2 regions of the Paenibacillus sp. SEL1 genome follow, and region 2 is predicted to be linked to the other one. Evidence: riboswitches for the same ligand, from Rfam matches in the RefSeq annotation. Region 2 holds a riboswitch; the other holds the start of a gene.
What was found. Region 2 has a riboswitch for FMN ahead of ACYCSE_RS15550 (DMT family transporter). Riboswitches for the same ligand answer to the same signal wherever they lie in the genome.

Region 1 (5,311 bases), 2.0 Mb from region 2:
GGGCAGGAATGCGCTTAGATCTTCTGGCTCCTTGCCATAAATTAGACTCCGCTCCCACTCACGTTCACTTAGATGGCGAGCAATCCCTTTATATTTACGATACTCCACCAGCTTGCGGACCAGTTCCTCACGTGGATCATAATCCTCTTCCTCATAAAAATCCAAATCGTCATATTCCATCACAGGTGGCTTGGGAAGCAACAATTTACTCTTAATAGATAAGAGCGTCGCCGCCATCACCAGAAACTCGCTCGTAATGTCCAGTTCCAGCTCCTGCATACTGTGCAAAAAAGCCATATACTGATCAGTAATATCGCTAATCGGGATATCCTGAATGTCGATCTCGGCTTTATCAATCAGATGCAACAGTAGATCCAGCGGACCCTCGAATGTTTCCAGCTTGTAATTTACGACTGTCAATGTGCTTCCCCCTGCCTTACTCCAATCATCATTCAACAATACCTTTCCCTATAGCACTTATGCTCTACGTTATCAATCCCTCTTTCTGTAGTATATACGTCATCGCCTTGCTTAACAATCCAATCCCTTTTTCACCTTGCAGTTTATAGCGTTCTATTCAGCTATTCCTATAATTAAAATTGCTTGCCGAGATTGGCCATTTCAATCGCAGCCAATGCAGAATCCCAACCTTTATTACCAGCCTTCGTGCCTGCTCGTTCAATAGCCTGTTCAATGTTTTCTGTAGTCACTACACCAAAAATAACGGGCACTCCCGTTTTCAGGCTGCTCGCTGCCACACCCTTGGCCACTTCATTGCAGACGATATCATAATGTGAAGTAGAACCACGGATGACCGTACCTAGCGTAATTACGGCATCATATTTGCCGCTTGCAGCCATTTTTTGTGCAATCAGTGAAATTTCAAATGCACCCGGAACCCAAGCTACATCAATTTCATCTTCCTGTGCACCATGTCGTTGAAGTGCGTCAATTGCGCCGCTTAACAGCTTGCTCGTAATAAACTCATTAAATCTGCCTACCACAATACCATATTTCAAACCGTTCGATACGAGATTACCTTCTAGAAAACGTGCCATGTTTAATCAACCTCTCTTAGTTTAATTATTTAGGGACTTCGGACAATACTTCAGATTTACTTGGAACCGAGATGTATTTTTACAATGACAAACGACGACGGTAGTCCACCAAATGCTGAATACTGATCAGCTTTAATTGATGCCGCTTGGCGACCACTGCCAGATCAGGCAGGCGGGCCATTGAGCCATCTTCCTTTATAATTTCGCAAATGACCCCAGCAGGCTTGAAGCCACTGAGTCGGGCCAGATCAACAGCCGCTTCAGTGTGACCAGCACGCTGCAAGACACCACCATCGCGAGCAATCAGCGGGAACATGTGACCAGGCTTACGGAAATCACTTCCTGTGACCGCTTCGTCTGCCAAGGCGCGTACAGTCAAGGAGCGCTCGGCCGCTGAAATACCCGTTGTTGTCTCCATATGATCTACCGATACCGTAAAGGCAGTACCGTGGAAATCTGTATTTTGCTCTACCATAGGATGCAATTCCAAGGCCTCGGCTCTTTGTCGTGTGATTGGCACACAGACCAACCCGCGACCTTCTGTAATCATGAAATTAATGACCTCAGGCGACGCTTTTTCAGCCAAAGCGATAAAATCGCCTTCATTTTCGCGCTGTTCATCATCCACTACAATAACAACTTTACCGTTTTTTAAGTCCTCCAACGCTTCTTCGATGGAATCCAAACGAATCTCTTCGTCATGTTCCAACTCGCCATGCTCTATGACGTTTGCCATTGCACTTGTTTGGCTACCTCTATCCATAACACTTTCCTCCTTATGTCTTGTGCCACGAATGCTCCTAAACAAGCTTACCCTTCAATATCAGGCAAAGCCGTGTTTCGCCAAATAGTCCAAACTGAGAGGAGCTTCTTCTACTCTCTCCGCCTCCGCTGCACCTCTGTAATTTAAAAGCTGTTCTACATATTTGCCCAAAATATCGCATTCGATATTGACGGTATCTCCCTCACGTTTGGCTTGTAAGGCCGTTTCGGATAAGGTGTGGGGAATAATGGATACGGCAAAGGTATCTCTCGTACGCTGTGCGACTGTGAGGCTGATACCATCAATTGTGATTGACCCTTTGAGAAGAATATATTTAAATAATGTTTTATTTTTAGGCTCAATTTCGAACACAACTGCATTCTGATCTGATGTTACCCCGCGAATCGTTCCCGTCCCGTCCACATGTCCTTGCACGATATGTCCTCCGAACCTTCCGCTCGCCGCCATCGCTCGCTCCAGGTTGACTCGGCTGCCTGATCTCAACTCTTTCAGATTACTGCTGCGAAAGGTTTCCGGCATCACATCAACCTTAAAGTCTTTCGTACCGATCTGTATCGCCGTCAGGCAAACGCCATTCACTGAGACACTGTCTCCTATTTTCAAATCGCCCAACACCACGGAACCCGAAATCCCCAGCACCATCGCTTCACCGCTTTTGGAAATAGTTTGAATGCGACCCACTTCCTCGACCAATCCGGTAAACATGCCTTCACTCCTTTCCACTACATTTCAGTTTATCCCTAATTCATCAGCTATAAGCGCAAAAAACCCCCAGTTCGGATTCAATCCGTCATGGGGGTGATGAGAGTCACATTTGTAGTATACAAGCGCAGTTCATATGCATCTTAAGACGACATGAAATCATAGGTTTGCCAATAGAAAGCATGACTGAGGATACAACCAAATACGCTCTGAACACCATCAAAAAGAAAGCTTAAGCAAGCTATCGCCCGATGCTGTCCTACAACGAAATAAGCCGTACGCACAATTGGGTATGCTAAAAATCGGCACATGTCACGTCATGCACATGCGCTTCGTATCCTTCTCCCATCCAGACTATACTGTCGGTCCCGGATTTGCACCAGGTCCACCTTCTGCCGATCATTCAGCATCCGGGTCACGGACTAAGCCATGCTGTTTCTCACAAAAACGGTCCACAAACATGTCATCACCGCCGGTGGGGAATTTCGCCCCGCCCCGAAGGATCTTGCTCTTATTTAATTGAATTAACATTAAACTTGTTACGTATATTAGCACCGACTTCTAAAAAAAGCAAGTTATCTAATAGAAGCTCCTGCTTTGGTTTTGACATATTGGCTGGAGAGTTCTTCAAACCAGGTTTTATCATTCATATGAAGCGCCAAGTCAATCAGATCAGCCAGTTCCTCGACTCCCAACTCTGTTGCATGATCAAAGGTAATTACGGCTGAAGCAACCGGTCCCCGTCCTTCCTCAGAACTTGCTTCATAATCCAGTCGCACATCAACATGTCCGTCAATAAACTCGCATTTCAGAAAATAAATAATTTCGCACATTAAAATGGGGCGTACCTGTGTTTCTAACACGCAATCCATCACCTTGGCAGAATAATGCTGGTTCGTCAGCGTGAATTTGTGTTCTGTCGCTGCCAACGATGCCCGTCCAAAATCATCCGTGAACTTTAGCTCCACTGGCTGGATGTTCATAACCTTAGGGATCTGCTTCTTTATAATTTCGATTATTTCAACTGTATTCAGCTTAATCATTACCTGCACCTCATTGCATCTTAAAATTCAGAAGAAAACTTTTTAACGTGCCTCTTATAGGCCTCCACTCCTATATCGGAAATCATTACCTGTTTTTTTATGCTTCAACCCATAAACGACAAAAAAGATTCTTTGCGCAATAAACGCAAAGAATCTTGATTGAACCACTACAGTAACAGCGGCTAACAATGTTAATCGATGATTATGCAAAAAACGTAATTATAGCTCTGAAATTTCATGTTTCTTTTTCAGGATAGTCCAGCGACGCTCAATCTCCTGCTCAAAGGTAGCCAGCGTAGCCTCCTCCTTGAGAAGATGCTTCGTTTTACCCATTAATTTCAACCATTCAGCAGCTGGAATCCGTTTTCCCTTGTCTTCCGGATTGTACGTAATCGTCGTACTGCCTTGCTCTATTTCGTACAAAGGAAAGAAACAAGACTCGACTGCAGCGCCCACAATGCTGGTGCCCAGTCTGTCTTCGGATTTCCAATTCAGCGGGCAGGCGCACAGGATCTTACCATAGGCCGTACCCACGTTGTTCGCATACCATTGAGCCTTGGCTGCTTTGCGCAGCATATCCTGCGGATGACTTTCAGCTGCTGTAAAAGCATACGGAATGTTACAAGCAGCCATGATTTGCACGGTATCCTTGTGATGTCCTTGCTTTCCTTTTTGCATTTTCCCTACACCCGACGTACTGGTCATGTGACCAACCGGAGTGGAGTATGATTGCTGTGAACCTGTATTCATGTACCCTTCGTTATCATATTCCAGCATGATCAGCTTATGATTACGCAGAGCCGCACCAATCGCAGAACCCATACCTATATCCATCCCACCGTCACCACTGATCATGATAAAGGTCGGATCGTCCGACATTTCAATTTCATTACGGTGCTTCATTTCCATATAAGCTTCCAGCGCTCCTGAAAGTGTAGCGGCCCCGTTTTGAAAAAGATTGTGGATCATCGGTTGTTTGTGTGATGTATATGGATACCCTGTCGTCGTCACATAAACGCAGCCTGTCTGGAACAACACGACAATATCCCCTTCAATACCTTTGAAAAACAGTTCCAGCGCAGACAATGCCCCACATCCTGGGCAAGCCCCGTGACCTGGTGTAAGACGGCGTGGTTTGGTTGTCAACGACCGCAGGGGTGGCACCTTGACTTTGAGCTTCCCGGTCGCCTCGTCCGGCGTAACCTGAATCAGGCCCGTACGGTATGCATTGCCACGTGGCGGCTGCATAACTTGCGGCATCACCTTGTCCGGTGAACCCGGATTAATACCGTAATAATCAAAGGGCTTCTCCGCTCGTCCGGCCTCTGCCGCCTCAATCGCAAGCTGGAAGAACGCCTCTGCATCTTCCGCATAAAAATCCTTGCCGCCCAAGCCAAAGATACGGCTCAACACGAGTGTCCGATTCAGTGGGTCCTCCTGCAAGGCCGCCTTAATTTCATGCGTTAAATTCCCGCCGTCTGCCCCATACGAGTCTGCACGTTCACCTACCAGCAGCGCCTTGACATCACGTAAGGCTTCCCGCAGTTGTGCGGCTGGGAACGGTCGGATGATATTCGGACGTATCACACCAGCTTTAATCCCGCGCGCACGGAGTTGATCCGCCACATCCTTAGCCGATTCAGCCGCCGAATTCAACAGGAATACCGCGACCTCAGCATCCTCCATTTGATACAGATCTAAAATCGGGTATTCCCGACCGGATA
Region 2 (5,311 bases):
CCCGATATATTAACGACTAAATTCCCTGTCGTGACGCTGGCAACTGGAACACCGACGAATACTTTGCCCTTTTCCAGCATCGCATTTTTGTACCATTTTCTCTCCCGGGGGTCATAATCGGCCTCCTGTTTTTTCGGCGAACGTATGTATTGCCCTTTCGCATTGCCGAGAAGCGCGGCATCTAGCTCGGGATGAGCCTTGACGATAACATCCAACTTTTTCTGAAGGGCCTCTTGGTTGGTACCAATGGAATCAGAATTGATTTCAGTGGTAAGCACATCCAGGTCTTTCATAATAGGCGCTACATACTGATTGACATTGCTCCGGATCAGATACAGATTCGTGTATACGGAACCGCCCATTTGCTGACTGAGTTGTGTTGTAGCCCCCTGATAGGAAAAGTACCCGATAAGTACGCTCGGAATCAATAACACAGCCAAAAAAGATATTATTAATCTTGTCCTCATTAAATAAAACTGCTTGAGAAACCTGTTCCACCACGGAACTGTTTGTTTTGTTTTAGTCATAGCTCTTGCTCCTCTGTGTCTGATGATCACTACATTCTTTTATTCGACAGAAACCGACTAATTTTATAGATGTAATCTTTGAGAAACGAAGAATAATTACATGTTTTAGACACTTTTTCTGAAAGATAAGTCTAAAGCACTATATTTTATATGAATACGAATACATAAAAAAGCCAAATCGGAGATGCAAAAGCATCTTCACGATTTGGCTTGGGTGAGTCATGAAAGGGACGTTGAACTGTTAATTTTTTTGCTGACGTGAAATCATAAAGAGCGTAATCCAGATGAGCATAAAACCAGTCAATTGTGCTACAGTGACAATTTGCTGAAAGGCGATCCAGTTAATCACGACACCAACCATGGGAAAGCTCAGTTCTGCCATCGTAGCATAAGACGCTTTGGTCGTACTTAAGCCTTTGTAATACAGCAGCAAGCTGAGAAGACCCGGAAGCAATGCCTGCAATAGCAGATTGATAATCACAGCTGCGCCCGCCCATGTACCGGCAGGCATATTCCATGGCGCATGCTCTACAGAGGTGAGGACAATCAGCAGAGGGAGCGCCACCATGAAGCGGAGGGAGGTTACTGTTTCATATTTCATTGAACGAAGCAAGTAACTTCCCATGACTGTCGAACCGCCCCACAGCACTGCTGCACCGAGTGCAAGCAGACTACCAACCTGAACAAAATCACGAACATGTCCGAAGGGGAGCGACCAACCGAAGGTCAGAAGATACGTCCCGAACAGAGCGACAACAATTAATAATCCAAAATGACGCGGCAACATTTCCTTCAAAATAATACGGGCTAGAACAATAGCGACCAAGGGTTGAAGCTTCTGGAGTAAGAGTACAGCATTCAAATCACCATTGCTGAGTGCCATAGTGAAAATCACGCTGGCCAGAGCCGAGCCGCCCCACGAGACGAATAAAATAGCGAAAACTTGACGAAGCCGTACCGCTTTGAGTTCCTCACGATGCTTCCACAGCATCGGTGTCAGAGCGAGGAAAAGCAGCACATGCTCCATAAGTACAATTTGTGTTGAAGTAAATGACTTTAGCAAAATAATACGAAAAAGCGGGTCTGCGCCCCACAAGGCTGCTCCAATTGCGACCAGCCAAAAACCGCTTTTCATGTGGGAGCTACGATCAAAACCTTTGGATGTTAGTACAGTAGAAGATTGACTCATACTCAATTAGCTCCTTGCGAATACAGGACCGGTGGCACAAAAACCCCCGTCCATGGCGAAAGGCCATGCAAGACGGGGGTTGATCAAATAAACTTGCCGCTTTATGCAAGTTAAATGAAGTTGCTGCAAAACTAATAACGCAGTATTCATCCACTTCGCGGCATGTTGATATTTCGATCTTCTTCCATCCGGACTTTACCGTCGGCTTTGGCATCTCACCAAATCAGTCCGTATCCTGTTGCCAGATACAGAGTCGCGGGCTTAGCTCCATGAGCCATACCGCCGGTTGGGAATCTCACCCTACCCCGAAGATCCTTATTCCGTTTTTAATTTCTCCTATAGGATATACCTGTTTTAGAATGAAGTCCAGTGAAAAATGTGTGTATATCTAACAATGATTTTCATCTTTTTTTTGAAAGCGCTCTACGAAATTACATATTACGAGGTAATATCCTTATACTCAATACGTCGAATCGCCGCATAAGCCACAAGCATTCCTAGTAGAGAGAAGCCAATTTGCACGGGGGCTATGGAGCTAAGTGTAGCGCCGTTATTATTGGAGAAAAGCAATGCTACAATCAGGATTGAGGTCACAATGGTGGTGGGTACAGAGTATCTCCGCATCCCCATATACAGCGGAACCAATCCCATAAAGCTGGCAGCAACGGCATTGATCAGCGTCCGTGCTGATTGTTGGCCCAGTATGGAAAGAGTAAGGTTATCCGGTACAATCAAGACAAACTGGTTGAGCAGATGAATAGCAGCCGTAATGATTATTTCCGAAATAATAATAGACAAGAACGTAAACAGCAGCACAACCAAGAGCTTGGCGATCATCAGCTTTTGACGGTGAATCGGATACATGAACAAGATCGTAATCGATTTGGATTTAAATTCTCCGACGATAAAGCGGCATAGCAAAACGGAGGAAAATACAATAAATGTTGCTCTCACAAAATTGTCTATTAGATCCAAGAGTTGAGTGTACTGTGTGAATTCGGGTATTCCTTCACTTTGACTGTCCAGCGCGATAATACAGAGCAGCCCAAGAATGCATGCATTGGCAATCAGTGCTGATCGGATATAACCCGCGAGATGAAATTTTTTCAGCTCCAACTGCATCAATTTAAGCATGGAGATCACCTCCGTTTAACAGGCGCAAAAAGTAGTCTTCCAGCGTGCTGCTTTTCTGATGAATGGCATCCACCTCTATATCGTTTAAAATGAGCGTTTTCGTAATTTGTTTCTGCGGTACATTTGAATCGTAAATACGTATACTCTGTTCATTTAGTACTCTTATATTATTCAGATTCAGATGATGGGAGAGGACATAGGTCGCTTTTTTACAATCGTTGGTCGTAAATTCGATATATTCCGTATTGGTTTCCCGCACCTGCTCCATCGATACTTCCTCAATCAGTCGTCCGTGATTAATCACGCCTACCGTATCCGCAATCTGCTCTATTTCCGCTAAAATATGACTGGACACGAGCAGAGTCATCCCATATTCCTTGCATAGCATGTGGAATAATTGGCGGATTTCCTTGATTCCCACGGGGTCCAGACCATTAATGGGTTCATCCAAAATGAGTAGCTCTGGCTTAGTCGCAATAGCGCGGGCAATCCCAAGACGTTGCTTCATTCCCAGCGAAAAATCCTTTACCGGCTTGTCATCCGCATTTCGCAAATTCACTAATTCCAGGGCATCCCGAACAGCCTGCTTATTATAGTAGCCCATGTATTCACAATGAAGTTCGAGATTTTGCTGTGCCGTCAGTCTGTCATAAAAAATCGGGTATTCAATAATCGAACCCATCCGTCCAAGCAGATGATACGATTTTGGTGTTAATTTCTCACCGAATAATTCAATTTCACCCGAAGTCGGCTTGAGTAAATTCGTAATCATTTTCATCATCGTTGTCTTGCCTGCCCCGTTAGGGCCGAGAAAGCCATAGGTTTCTCCCTTGCGCACATTCATACTGACTCCCGCTACAATTTCATTGCCCTTCAGGGCCTTGGTCAACTGATGTGTACGTATTACGTAAGTCATGGGTGTTCTCCCTTCGTATACTGCTGATAATTCAAGGATAAAGGGCGAAATGTTCATTTTTCTTTCGTGATTCTTACAAATTTATTAAGTTGAGCACAAATCGAATTATGCAAAATGCTTAGTTCGATTAATAGTTGATTTTCTTCAATGTAAAAGAGAAGACTGTCCGCTCATAAGGTCTACTAGTCAATTGAATTTCTCCGTTCATCGTTTCAACCAGGCGTTTGGCAATCGTAAGGCCCAATCCACTGCCTTGTACCGCCTTATTACGGGAGTCCTCCAGTGTGTACATGCGTTCAAAAACTTTATCTTGCTCAGATTCCTGTATGCCTTTGCCACGATCCCATACCTCTATACGCACTGTATCCTGCTGTTCCAATAGAACCAGACCCAGCGTCCGTCCATCTGCCCCATAACGAATGGCATTCGAGATCAGATTGTTCAGCACCCGCCCAATCGCTCCTTCGTTCCCCAAGGCATGAATGGGGTGCTCCGGGATCTCAATATGCACAGTAAATCCCTGTGCGGTCAGCAGGTCATAAAACTCCAAAATGCTGCGTCTGCACAGTTCTCCCACTTCCAGTCGAGTCAACGGAATATCCGTATCATTAGCCTCCAGCTTCGCCAAGCTAAAAAAGCTGCCGATCAGCTCAATCGCTTCGCTTGTCTTTTGATGAATTTTGGATAGCAGCTTTATACGTTCTTCTGGCAAAATAGTCGGATCGCCATCCAGCATCTCGGCATATCCAAGCACAACCGTAAGCGGGGTCTTGAGATCGTGGGAAATGTTCGAAATCATTTTGCGCATGGCGATTTGGCTACGGTTGTAATCTGCAGACACTCTGAGATTCAAGTCCAGCAGTCGGTTAATTTCCGTCATGAGCCGTTGCAGTTCAACGTCACCTGTGACATATAGCAGCTTTTCCGCATGATTCACCGTCACAATCCGCTCTAGTAGGGTTCGGATATCCTTTATTTTGCGCTTATAGGCCATACGCTCCCGCCAAAGCCATACTATAACGACTGACATGATGAGGCCGACAATCCATTCAGAAATGTTTTCGATGTTCATATCAGCCATTCTCCCATTTGTAGCCAATGCCCCATAGCGTTTTAATGTGGACAGGATGAGAGGGATCTTCTTCGATTTTCTCACGCAGGCGGCGAATATGGACGTTAATCACGTTCTCGTCGCCCATATAATCGTCCTTCCAAATAAATCCGTATAATTGTGCTTTTGTAAATACCCGGTTCGGATTGGCTACAAATAGCTTCAAAATATCGGACTCTTTGGCTGTTAGCTGAATTTCATTTTCATTGCGTATGACTGTAAAATGATCAAAATCAATGCGCAGACTGCCGTAGGTCAAAACTTGTGCTTGAGGCTGTTCCTCCTGTTGTTGCTGACGGGCATATGTAGTAGATCTGCGGATCGCGGACTGAATACGAGCCGTCATTTCCAGCATTGAAAAAGGTTTGGCAACATAATCGTCTGCTCCAAAGCCCAGTCCAAGCGCTTTATCCACGTCGCTGTCCTTGGCTGAC

Region 1: linked by a shared signal. The riboswitch ahead of ribE (riboflavin synthase) and the one ahead of ACYCSE_RS15550 (DMT family transporter) in region 2 are both predicted to bind FMN.

What each region holds. Positions count from the first base shown of each region.
Region 1 covers NZ_CM137723.1:5,439,431-5,444,741, forward strand. The annotation lists gene ACYCSE_RS24940 (segregation and condensation protein A) at 1-420, opposite strand, end outside; gene ribH (6,7-dimethyl-8-ribityllumazine synthase) at 594-1,058, opposite strand; gene ribB (3,4-dihydroxy-2-butanone-4-phosphate synthase) at 1,138-1,821, opposite strand; gene ribE (riboflavin synthase) at 1,882-2,547, opposite strand; FMN riboswitch at 2,878-3,051, opposite strand; gene ACYCSE_RS24960 (IDEAL domain-containing protein) at 3,120-3,587, opposite strand; gene ACYCSE_RS24965 (thiamine pyrophosphate-dependent enzyme) at 3,807-5,311, opposite strand, start outside.
Region 2 covers NZ_CM137723.1:3,418,068-3,423,378, forward strand. The annotation lists gene ACYCSE_RS15545 (methyl-accepting chemotaxis protein) at 1-527, opposite strand, end outside; gene ACYCSE_RS15550 (DMT family transporter) at 769-1,716, opposite strand; FMN riboswitch at 1,889-2,033, opposite strand; gene ACYCSE_RS15555 (hypothetical protein) at 2,155-2,850, opposite strand; gene ACYCSE_RS15560 (ABC transporter ATP-binding protein) at 2,843-3,766, opposite strand; gene ACYCSE_RS15565 (sensor histidine kinase) at 3,894-4,838, opposite strand; gene ACYCSE_RS15570 (response regulator transcription factor) at 4,840-5,311, opposite strand, start outside.